One region of the Pseudomonas sp. GW821-FHT04D07 genome, then DNA from elsewhere that is predicted to be linked to it. Evidence: predicted binding sites of a transcription regulator. Region 1 holds the regulator's gene; the other holds the start of a gene.
The links. Region 1 encodes sigma-54, which starts transcription at its own class of promoters, with help from an activator protein. Its sites were predicted from a motif close to ANTGGCATNNANNTTGCTNT; they were not measured.
Positions count from the first base shown of each region.

Region 2: a site for sigma-54 is predicted at 1,986-2,005, ahead of AC07T0_RS03005 (flagellar hook-length control protein FliK). Genes of this name have one in related genera too.

Region 1 covers NZ_JBWKTH010000006.1:137,228-141,647, forward strand. The annotation lists gene AC07T0_RS10570 (KdsC family phosphatase) at 1-5, shown strand, start outside; gene lptC (LPS export ABC transporter periplasmic protein LptC) at 14-586, shown strand; gene lptA (lipopolysaccharide transport periplasmic protein LptA) at 573-1,118, shown strand; gene lptB (LPS export ABC transporter ATP-binding protein) at 1,118-1,843, shown strand; gene AC07T0_RS10590 (RNA polymerase factor sigma-54) at 2,031-3,527, shown strand; gene hpf (ribosome hibernation-promoting factor, HPF/YfiA family) at 3,654-3,959, shown strand; gene ptsN (PTS IIA-like nitrogen regulatory protein PtsN) at 3,969-4,420, shown strand, end outside.
Region 2 covers NZ_JBWKTH010000001.1:634,999-639,418, forward strand. The annotation lists gene AC07T0_RS02995 (ATP-binding SpoIIE family protein phosphatase) at 1-1,550, shown strand, start outside; gene AC07T0_RS03000 (Hpt domain-containing protein) at 1,592-1,936, shown strand; gene AC07T0_RS03005 (flagellar hook-length control protein FliK) at 2,053-3,546, shown strand; gene fliL (flagellar basal body-associated protein FliL) at 3,802-4,308, shown strand; gene fliM (flagellar motor switch protein FliM) at 4,318-4,420, shown strand, end outside.

The sequences.
Region 1 (4,420 bases):
TGTAGAGCTATTTATGCTGAGCAAGAAAATTCGCAACATTCTGCTGTTCGCTGTCATTGCTGCGATTTTCGCGGCTGTTGGCTACTGGAACATCAGCCCGGAACGCTTCCTCGAGCGCCCGATGGCGCAGGTCGATGAAACCCAGATCGACTACTACGCTATTAACGCCCACAGCATTCAGTACATGCCGGACGGCCGGGTCCAGTACGACCTGACCGGTGACAAGGTCGAACACCTCAAGGCTTCCGACGTTACCCTGGTGACCAAGCCCGACATGCACATCTACCGTGGCACGGTCTATCCCTGGCACGTCCAGAGCGAGCACGCCGAGGTCAACCCGGACGGCACCGAGATCGAACTGATCGACTCGGTACGGGTGGCGCGCACTGACGAACTACAGCGGGAAGTGATCATTACCAGCAGTCGAATGACAGTATTCCCACAGAAGCAATATGCGCAGACCGAGCAAGCCGTTAGAATCGACGGTGCCGACGGCGTGACCACTGGCAAGGGAATGAAAGCGTATTTGAACGACAGCCGGATACACCTGCTGTCCAATGTAAGAGGACAGTATGAGTCTCGTTAAAACCCTCCCTATTTTGCTTGGCCTGGGTGCGGCACTGGGAAGCGTGAGCGCCTGGGCACTGCCGACCGACAGCCAGCAGCCCATCCGCATCCAAGCCGACGACGCTCAACTGGACGACAAGCAAGGCATCGCCACCTACAAGGGCGATGTGGTCATTACCCAAGGCTCGATGATCGTCAAGGGCAACACCGTGACGCTGACCCGGACCAAGGACGGCGCCATCGACGTGGTGACCTCCGTGGGCAACCTGGCCTACTTCGAGCAACTGCAGAAAGTCGGCGATCCGAAGCCGGTGCAGGGCTATGGCGTGACCATCCAGTACCACGCTCAGCAGAACCGCATCATCCTGATCGACAAGGCCAAGGTGATCAACGACGGCAACACCACCGAAGGCGAGAAAATCGTCTACGACACGGTGAAGCAGATTGCCCAGGCCGGTCGCGCCAACGGTAGCGCGATCACCGCGCCGCGCCCACGCATCGACATGGTCATCCAGCCGAAGCAGAAAACCGAACAGCAGAAGGCGCAGTAATGGCAACCCTGAAAGCCCAGCATCTGGCCAAGGCCTACAAAAGTCGCCAGGTGGTGCGTGATGTCAGCCTGTCGATCGACAGCGGGCAGATCGTCGGCTTGCTCGGCCCCAACGGTGCCGGCAAGACCACCTGCTTCTACATGATCGTCGGTCTGGTCCAGGCCGACCAGGGTCGCGTGCTGATCGACGACCAGGACGTCAGCCACCAGCCCATGCACGGCCGCGCGCGCGCCGGGATCGGCTACCTGCCCCAGGAAGCGTCGATTTTCCGCAAGCTGTCGGTGGCGGACAACATCATGGCAATCCTCGAGACCCGCAAGGACATCGACAAGAACGCTCGCCGCAAGGAGCTGGAAAGCCTGCTGCAGGAATTCCACATCAGCCACATCCGCGATAACCTCGGTATGAGCCTGTCTGGTGGCGAACGGCGTCGCGTGGAAATTGCCCGCGCCCTGGCCACCGCGCCGAAATTCATCCTGCTCGACGAACCCTTCGCCGGGGTTGACCCGATTTCCGTAGGCGATATCAAACAGATCATCTATCACCTCAAGGCCAAGGGCATCGGTGTATTGATCACCGACCACAACGTCCGCGAGACCTTGGACATCTGCGAAACCGCCTATATCGTCAATGATGGACAGCTGATTGCCGAAGGCGATTCGGCCACCATCCTGGCCAACGAACTGGTCAAGGAAGTCTACCTGGGCCACGAATTCCGCCTGTAAACATCGAGGCAAAGGATCAAGCGCCAGAGCGCGCCCCGTTCAATAAAAACCACACAATTTTTATTGTTACAACGCTCTAGGCAAAGGCTCGGGTTTCAGGCATATAATTTGCTTATGTTTGGCGCCCCGGCGCCCTGTAGAGTGGATGGCGCATGCGCGCCGGCGAATAAGGTGTTAAGCCCCTGCCATGAAACCATCGCTAGTCCTGAGAATGGGCCAGCAGCTGACGATGACACCGCAGCTGCAACAGGCCATCCGCCTGCTCCAATTGTCGACCCTGGACCTTCAGCAGGAAATCCAGGAGGCCCTGGAGTCCAATCCGATGCTCGAACGCCAGGAAGAAGGCGACGACTTCGACAATACCGACCCGCTGGCCGACAACGCCGAGCACAAACCCAACACCGAGGTCGAAGAACCGTCCTACCAGCAGGAAACCGCGCCGACGGTGGACAATCTCGAGGAAGGCGACTGGAACGAGCGCATTCCCAACGAGCTGCCCGTCGACACCGCCTGGGAAGATGTCTACCAGACCAGCGCCAGCAGCCTGCCAAGCAACGATGACGACGAGTGGGACTTCACCACCCGCACCTCGGTCGGCGAGAGCCTGCAGAGCCACCTGCTCTGGCAACTGAACCTGGCACCGATGTCCGACACCGACCGGCTGATCGCCGTAACCCTGATCGACTGCATCAACAATCAGGGCTACCTGGACGAGACCCTCGAGGAAATCCTCGACGCCTTCGACCCGGAGCTGGATATCGAGCTGGACGAGATCGAAGCGGTGCTGCATCGCATCCAGCAATTCGAACCGGCCGGCATCGGCGCGCGCAACCTCGGTGAATGCCTGTTGCTGCAACTGCGCCAGCTGTCGGCCCGCACGCCTTGGCTGGCCGAAGCCCAGCGCCTGGTCAGCGACTACATCGATCTGCTCGGCAGCCGCGACTACAGCCAGTTGATGCGGCGCATGAAGCTCAAGGAAGACGAACTGCGCCAGGTCATCGAACTGGTCCAGGGCCTCAACCCGCGCCCGGGCTCGCAAATCGAGTCCAGCGAAGCCGAATACGTGGTGCCGGACGTGATCGTGCGCAAGGACAACGAGCGCTGGCTGGTGGAACTGAACCAGGAATCGGTACCCCGCCTGCGGGTCAACCCGCAGTACGCCGGTTTTGTCCGGCGTGCCGACACCAGCGCCGACAACACCTTCATGCGCAACCAGTTGCAGGAAGCTCGCTGGTTCATCAAGAGCCTGCAGAGCCGCAACGAAACCCTGATGAAGGTCGCCACCCAGATCGTCGAGCACCAGCGCGGCTTCCTGGAGTACGGTGACGAGGCGATGAAACCGTTGGTCCTGCATGACATCGCCGAAGCGGTGGGCATGCACGAATCGACGATTTCCCGGGTGACCACGCAAAAATTCATGCATACCCCCCGCGGTATCTATGAACTGAAATACTTTTTCTCCAGCCACGTCAGCACCTCCGAAGGCGGCGAATGCTCGTCCACGGCGATCCGCGCGATCATCAAGAAACTGGTTGCAGCGGAAAATCAGAAAAAGCCGTTGAGTGACAGCAAGATCGCTGGTTTACTGGAGGCACAAGGCATTCAGGTGGCCCGTCGTACCGTCGCCAAATACCGTGAGTCCCTGGGGATCGCCCCCTCCAGCGAGCGGAAGCGACTGATGTAGTGGACGGGGCCGCGTTACAGCGTCTGGGCTGCTTTCTGAAAGTCGCCGATCGGTGACTTTCAGGGCGTAGCACTGTGGCAGGCAATCGCCTGCCGCGTTATGCACTGGCAACGAAGGAGAAGCTGTATGCAAGTCAATATCAGTGGACACCAACTGGAAGTGACCGAACCCCTGCGTGCTTACATCGGCGAGAAACTCGACCGACTGGAGCGTCATTTCGACAAGATCACCAACGTACAGGTGACCATGGCCGTCGAAAAACTGAAGCAGAAAATCGAAGCCACCTTGCATATCCACGGCGGTGAAGTGGTCGCCAACGCCGAGCATGACGACATGTATGCGGCGATCGACCTGCTTACCGACAAGTTGGACCGACAACTGAAAAAGCATAAGGAAAAGAACCTGCACCTGCTCCAAGGTACAGGTCGCTGATACCCATCCATGATCCGACTTGAAAGCATCCTGACCCCCGGCCGTTCCTTGGTGAACGTGCCGGGCGGCAGTAAAAAGAAAGCCCTCGAGCAAATTGCCAACCTGATCAGCCAGGAAGTTCCTTATCTGGCGATGCAGGATGTCTTCGACAGCCTGATCGCGCGGGAAAAACTCGGCTCGACCGGTTTCGGCAATGGCATTGCCATCCCGCACTGCCGCCTGAAGGGTTGCGTGGCACCCATCAGCGCCCTGATGCATCTGGACGCCCCCATCGATTTCGATGCCATCGACGGCGCGCCGGTTGACCTGCTGTTCGTCCTGCTGGTCCCGGAAGCCGCCACCGATGCCCACCTGGAGCTGCTACGGCAGATTGCCAGCATGCTCGACCGCAAGGACGTGCGTGACAAGCTGCGCGGTGCAACCTCCAACCAGGCCCTGTATCAGGTGGTCCTGGACGAGCA
Region 2 (4,420 bases), on a different contig from region 1:
AGCTGGTGCTGATGGATGCGATGATGCCGGTGATGGACGGTTTCGAGGCGGCGCGGCGGATCAAGGTGCTGGCCGGCGAGTCGCTGGTGCCGATCATCTTCCTGACCTCCATGACCGAAGTCGATGGACTGGTGCGTTGCCTGGAAGCCGGCGGCGACGATTTTCTCGCGAAACCCTACAACCAGGTCATTCTCGGCGCCAAGATCAAGGCCATGGACCGCCTCAGGCGCCTGCAGGACACCGTCCTGCAACAGCGCGACCTGATTGCCCGGCACCATGACTACCTGCTCAACGAGCAGCGGGTGGCCAAGGCTGTGTTCGACAAGGTGGCCCACGCCGGCTGCCTTAGCTCGCCGAATATCCGCTACCTGCAATCACCCTATGCGCTATTCAACGGCGACCTGTTGCTGGCGGCCTATACGCCGGCCGGCGACATGCATGTGCTGCTCGGTGACTTCACCGGCCATGGCCTGCCGGCGGCGGTCGGGGCGATGCCGCTGGCGGAAGTGTTCTACGGCATGACCGCCAAGGGTTATGGCCTGCCGGAAACCCTGCGGGAGATGAATGCCAAGCTCAAGCGCATCCTGCCGGTGGACATGTTCTGTTGCGCCACCTTTGTCTGCCTGAGTCCGCAGCGCCAAGTGGTGGAAGTGTGGAATGGCGGCATGCCGGACGGCTACCTGCACCGGCTCGCCACGGGGGAGCGCCAGCCGCTGGTGGCCCAGCACCTGCCGCTGGGGGTGCTGGGAGCCGAGTTGTTCGACCACCGCACCGATGTCTACCCCATGGCCCACGGTGACCGGGTGTTCCTGCTCTCCGACGGGGTGATCGATACCTGTAACAGCGACGAGCAGTTATTTGGCGTGGAGCGTCTGCACGAGGTCTTCGCGGCCAATCGGCAGCCGGATCGCCTGTTCGAGGATATCCAGGAGGCCTTGCACCGCTTTCGCGGCGAGGCTCGCGACGATGTCAGCATGGTCCAGGTCAGCCTGCCGGCACCGACGCGGCAGTTGCCGAACGCCATGGTCTACTCCGACAGCGGTGAGTCCTGCCCGCTGGACTGGTCGGTGAGCTTCGAGTTCCGCGCGGCCAGCCTCAAGCGCTTCAATCCATTACCCTACATGCTGCAACTGCTGATGGAAGTGCATGGCTTGCGTACGCAGAGCGGCGCGCTCTACAGCGTGCTCGCCGAGCTCTACTCCAACGCCCTGGAACATGGTGTGCTCGGCCTGGATTCGAGCCTCAAGCGCGATGTGAAAGGATTTGCGCAATACTATGAACAGCGCAATCGGCGTCTGCTCGAACTGGAGGAAGGCTTTGTGCGGGTGCGCCTGCAAGTGATCCCCCTGGGGGCGGGCGGGCGGTTGAGCGTACAGGTCGATGACAGTGGCAATGGTTTTGACGTGGCGAAGGTGATGGAGCGTCCCGTGGCGGTCGACCGGCTGTCCGGGCGTGGTGTCGGGCTGGTGCGCCAGCTCGGTCGCAATGCCTGCTGGTCGGACAATGGGCGCAGTGCCCACGTGGAGTTTTCGTGGGAGGCTCAGGCATAATTCGCAGGTCAGGAGCAGGGAGCGATCAAGTGGACAACGATATGGAGCATCTGGACCGTGATGCACTCAGTGCATTGCAGGACATCATGGAGGATGAGTATCCGCTGTTGCTGGATACCTTTCTCGACGATTCGAGAAAACGTCTGGGGCAGTTGCACCAGGCGAGCAATGCCGTGGACCTCGGAGCGGCGGCCCACAGTTTCAAGGGCAGCAGCAGCAACATGGGCGCGCTGCGCCTGGCCGAGCTTTGTCGTCAACTGGAACAGCTTGCCGGGCAATTGCCGCTGGTGGGTGTCGAAGAACTGATCCACCAGATCGACCATGAATATGAGTTGGTGCGCCGTTATTACGAAACCGAGCGCGAGCGCTTTCCGGTCCGGCCTTAGCCGCATGGGCCCGGTGCCTGGATGGGTTGCATCTGACCCGTCCGGGCAATGTGGCCCGAACCTTGCTATTGCTCCTTGCACTGTACTTACGACCCCTGTGCAGCGGAGACCGTATAATGTCACTCGTCCCTAATTCGCTCCTCCAGGCCAATGCTGCCGTCAAGCCGCAGGCAGACCCTGTCATGCCTGCGCCGACCGCTTTCGCGCCGCCCAAGGACAATGCTTTCAGCTTTGCGCAGGTCTACCAGAGCACCCAGAGCAATCCGGTCAAGGTCGCCTTCAATCCGCTCAAGTCGACGGCGGACAAGGCCCCTGTGCAGCCGTCGAAGCCGGACGCGCCGGCCAGTAACGCCAACAACCAGGATGCCGCCGCGCAGTCGCCGGTTGCCGGTAGCGGCAAATCCTTGCCTGCCGACAAATCCACCAAGGTAGATGGCAAGACGGCGTCCGCCGATGACAAGGGCGCTTCTGACAAGACCGCGACCGCGACCGACGGCACGACGGCCTCGACCGATACCTCGAAGTCCGACGACAAGACCGCTTCCAGCGCTGACGCCAGCACCACGACCGATACTCCGGTCGCCGTGGCGACGCCGGACCCGAGCCTGGACCCGGCGCTGCTCCAGGCTGCCGCGACCCCGCCGACTCCGGCTCCCGCCGCGGCGGCAGCGGTCGATCCGGCAGTGGTCCAGGCGCCGTTGGCGGCAGCGGTCAGCGCCGCGACCGCACCGGCTAACGCGAAGGCCTCGACCGCGGGCGATGATTTCGATCCGGCCGCGGACCCGCTGGACAATCTGCCAGCGGTACGCCTGGCCATGGAGCAGGGCGGTCACGTCTCGAGCGGCAGCCAGACCGCGGCGAAGTCCAGCGACAACAGCAACAGCAACAGCAACACCAACGCCACTGATTCGACACTGGCGCAGAACCAGGCCAATAACGTCGTGACGATGCTGGATCAGAAGAGCGATCCCGGCAGCAGCGACCAGGGGGGCGACAAATCCTTCAAGACCCTGATCGATGACGGTCTCAAGGATATCAAGAGCGCTTCCAGCGATACCCGGGTCGATGACTTCGCCAATCGTCTGGCGGCCCTGACCCAGGCGCCCACGCCCAAGAGCGCGAATGCGCTGCCGGTCAACCAGCCGTTGGCGATGCACCAGAGCGGCTGGAGCGAGGAAGTGGTCAATCGGGTCATGTACCTTTCCAGCGCCAACCTCAAGTCGGCGGAAATCCAGTTGCAACCCGCCGAGCTCGGGCGCCTGGATATCAAGGTGAACATGTCGGCCGACCAGCCGACGCAGATCAGTTTCATCAGCGCCCACGCCGGGGTACGCGATGCACTCGAAGGCAACATGCCGCGTCTGCGCGACATGTTGCAGCAGCAAGGCCTGGGGCAGGCCGATGTCAGCGTTTCCGACCAGGCTCGTGGTTGGGCCGGCCAGGGCCAGGGTGCGCAGCAGCAACAGCAGCAGGCGCACAAAGGTAGCGGCAGTGGCGGTAGCCTCGGTGGCGACAGCCAGGATGACCTGTCGATTGCCGCGGCCAGCGAGGCGGCGGCGGTCAGTTCCAGCGTGGTGGTGGGCTCCAGCGCGGTCGACTACTACGCCTGATCCCAGACGCACTGTAGAACGGTCTTGGCCCTTGACGCGCCATTGCGTTCAGCGTGGTCACTGTGGGAGCCGGCTTGCCGGCGATGAGGCCCTTGAGCCTTGCGGCGTTCATCCTGGCGCCATCGCCGGCAAGCCGGCTCCCACAGGTTCCCTGGTATTTCAAAGACTGTATTTCCCTTATGTCCAATCTGGCATAACACTTGCTCCAGCCTTGCCGTGCGACTATGAAAAATCGAATAGTGACGGATTATTGGCATGGCGAAGAGCGAAGCAGCGGTAAAAGAACCCGGCAGTAAAAGCAAACTCAAGCTGATCATCGTCATTGTGCTGGGCGTGCTGCTGGCCATCGGCTTGTCGGTGGGCGCGACCTGGTACTTCATGCACAGTGCCCAGAGCAAACCGGCTCCGGCACCGGTCGAAGCCGCCACCAGCGGCAAGCAGCCGGCGATCTTCGAGCCCATGGCCCCGGCCTTTGTCACCAACTTCAAGGACGCCAGCGGCCGCCAGCGCTATATGCAGGTGAGCATCACCTTGCTGGCGCGTAACCAGGCCGACCTGGAGGCCCTCAAGGTACACATGCCGGTGATTCGCAATAACCTGGTGATGCTGTTCTCCGGACAGACCTACGAAACTCTCGCGACCCCGGTCGGCCAGGAACTGCTGCGCCAGAAAGCCACTGCCAGCGTGCAGGAAGTGGCACAGAAGGAAGTCGGCAAAGTGGTGGTCGAACAGCTGCTCTTCACTAACTACGTATTGCAGTAGGATCACGACATGGCCGTGCAGGATCTGCTGTCCCAGGATGAGATCGACGCCCTCTTGCATGGCGTCGATGACGGTCTGGTGCAGACCGAAACCGCTGCCGAGCCTGGCAGTG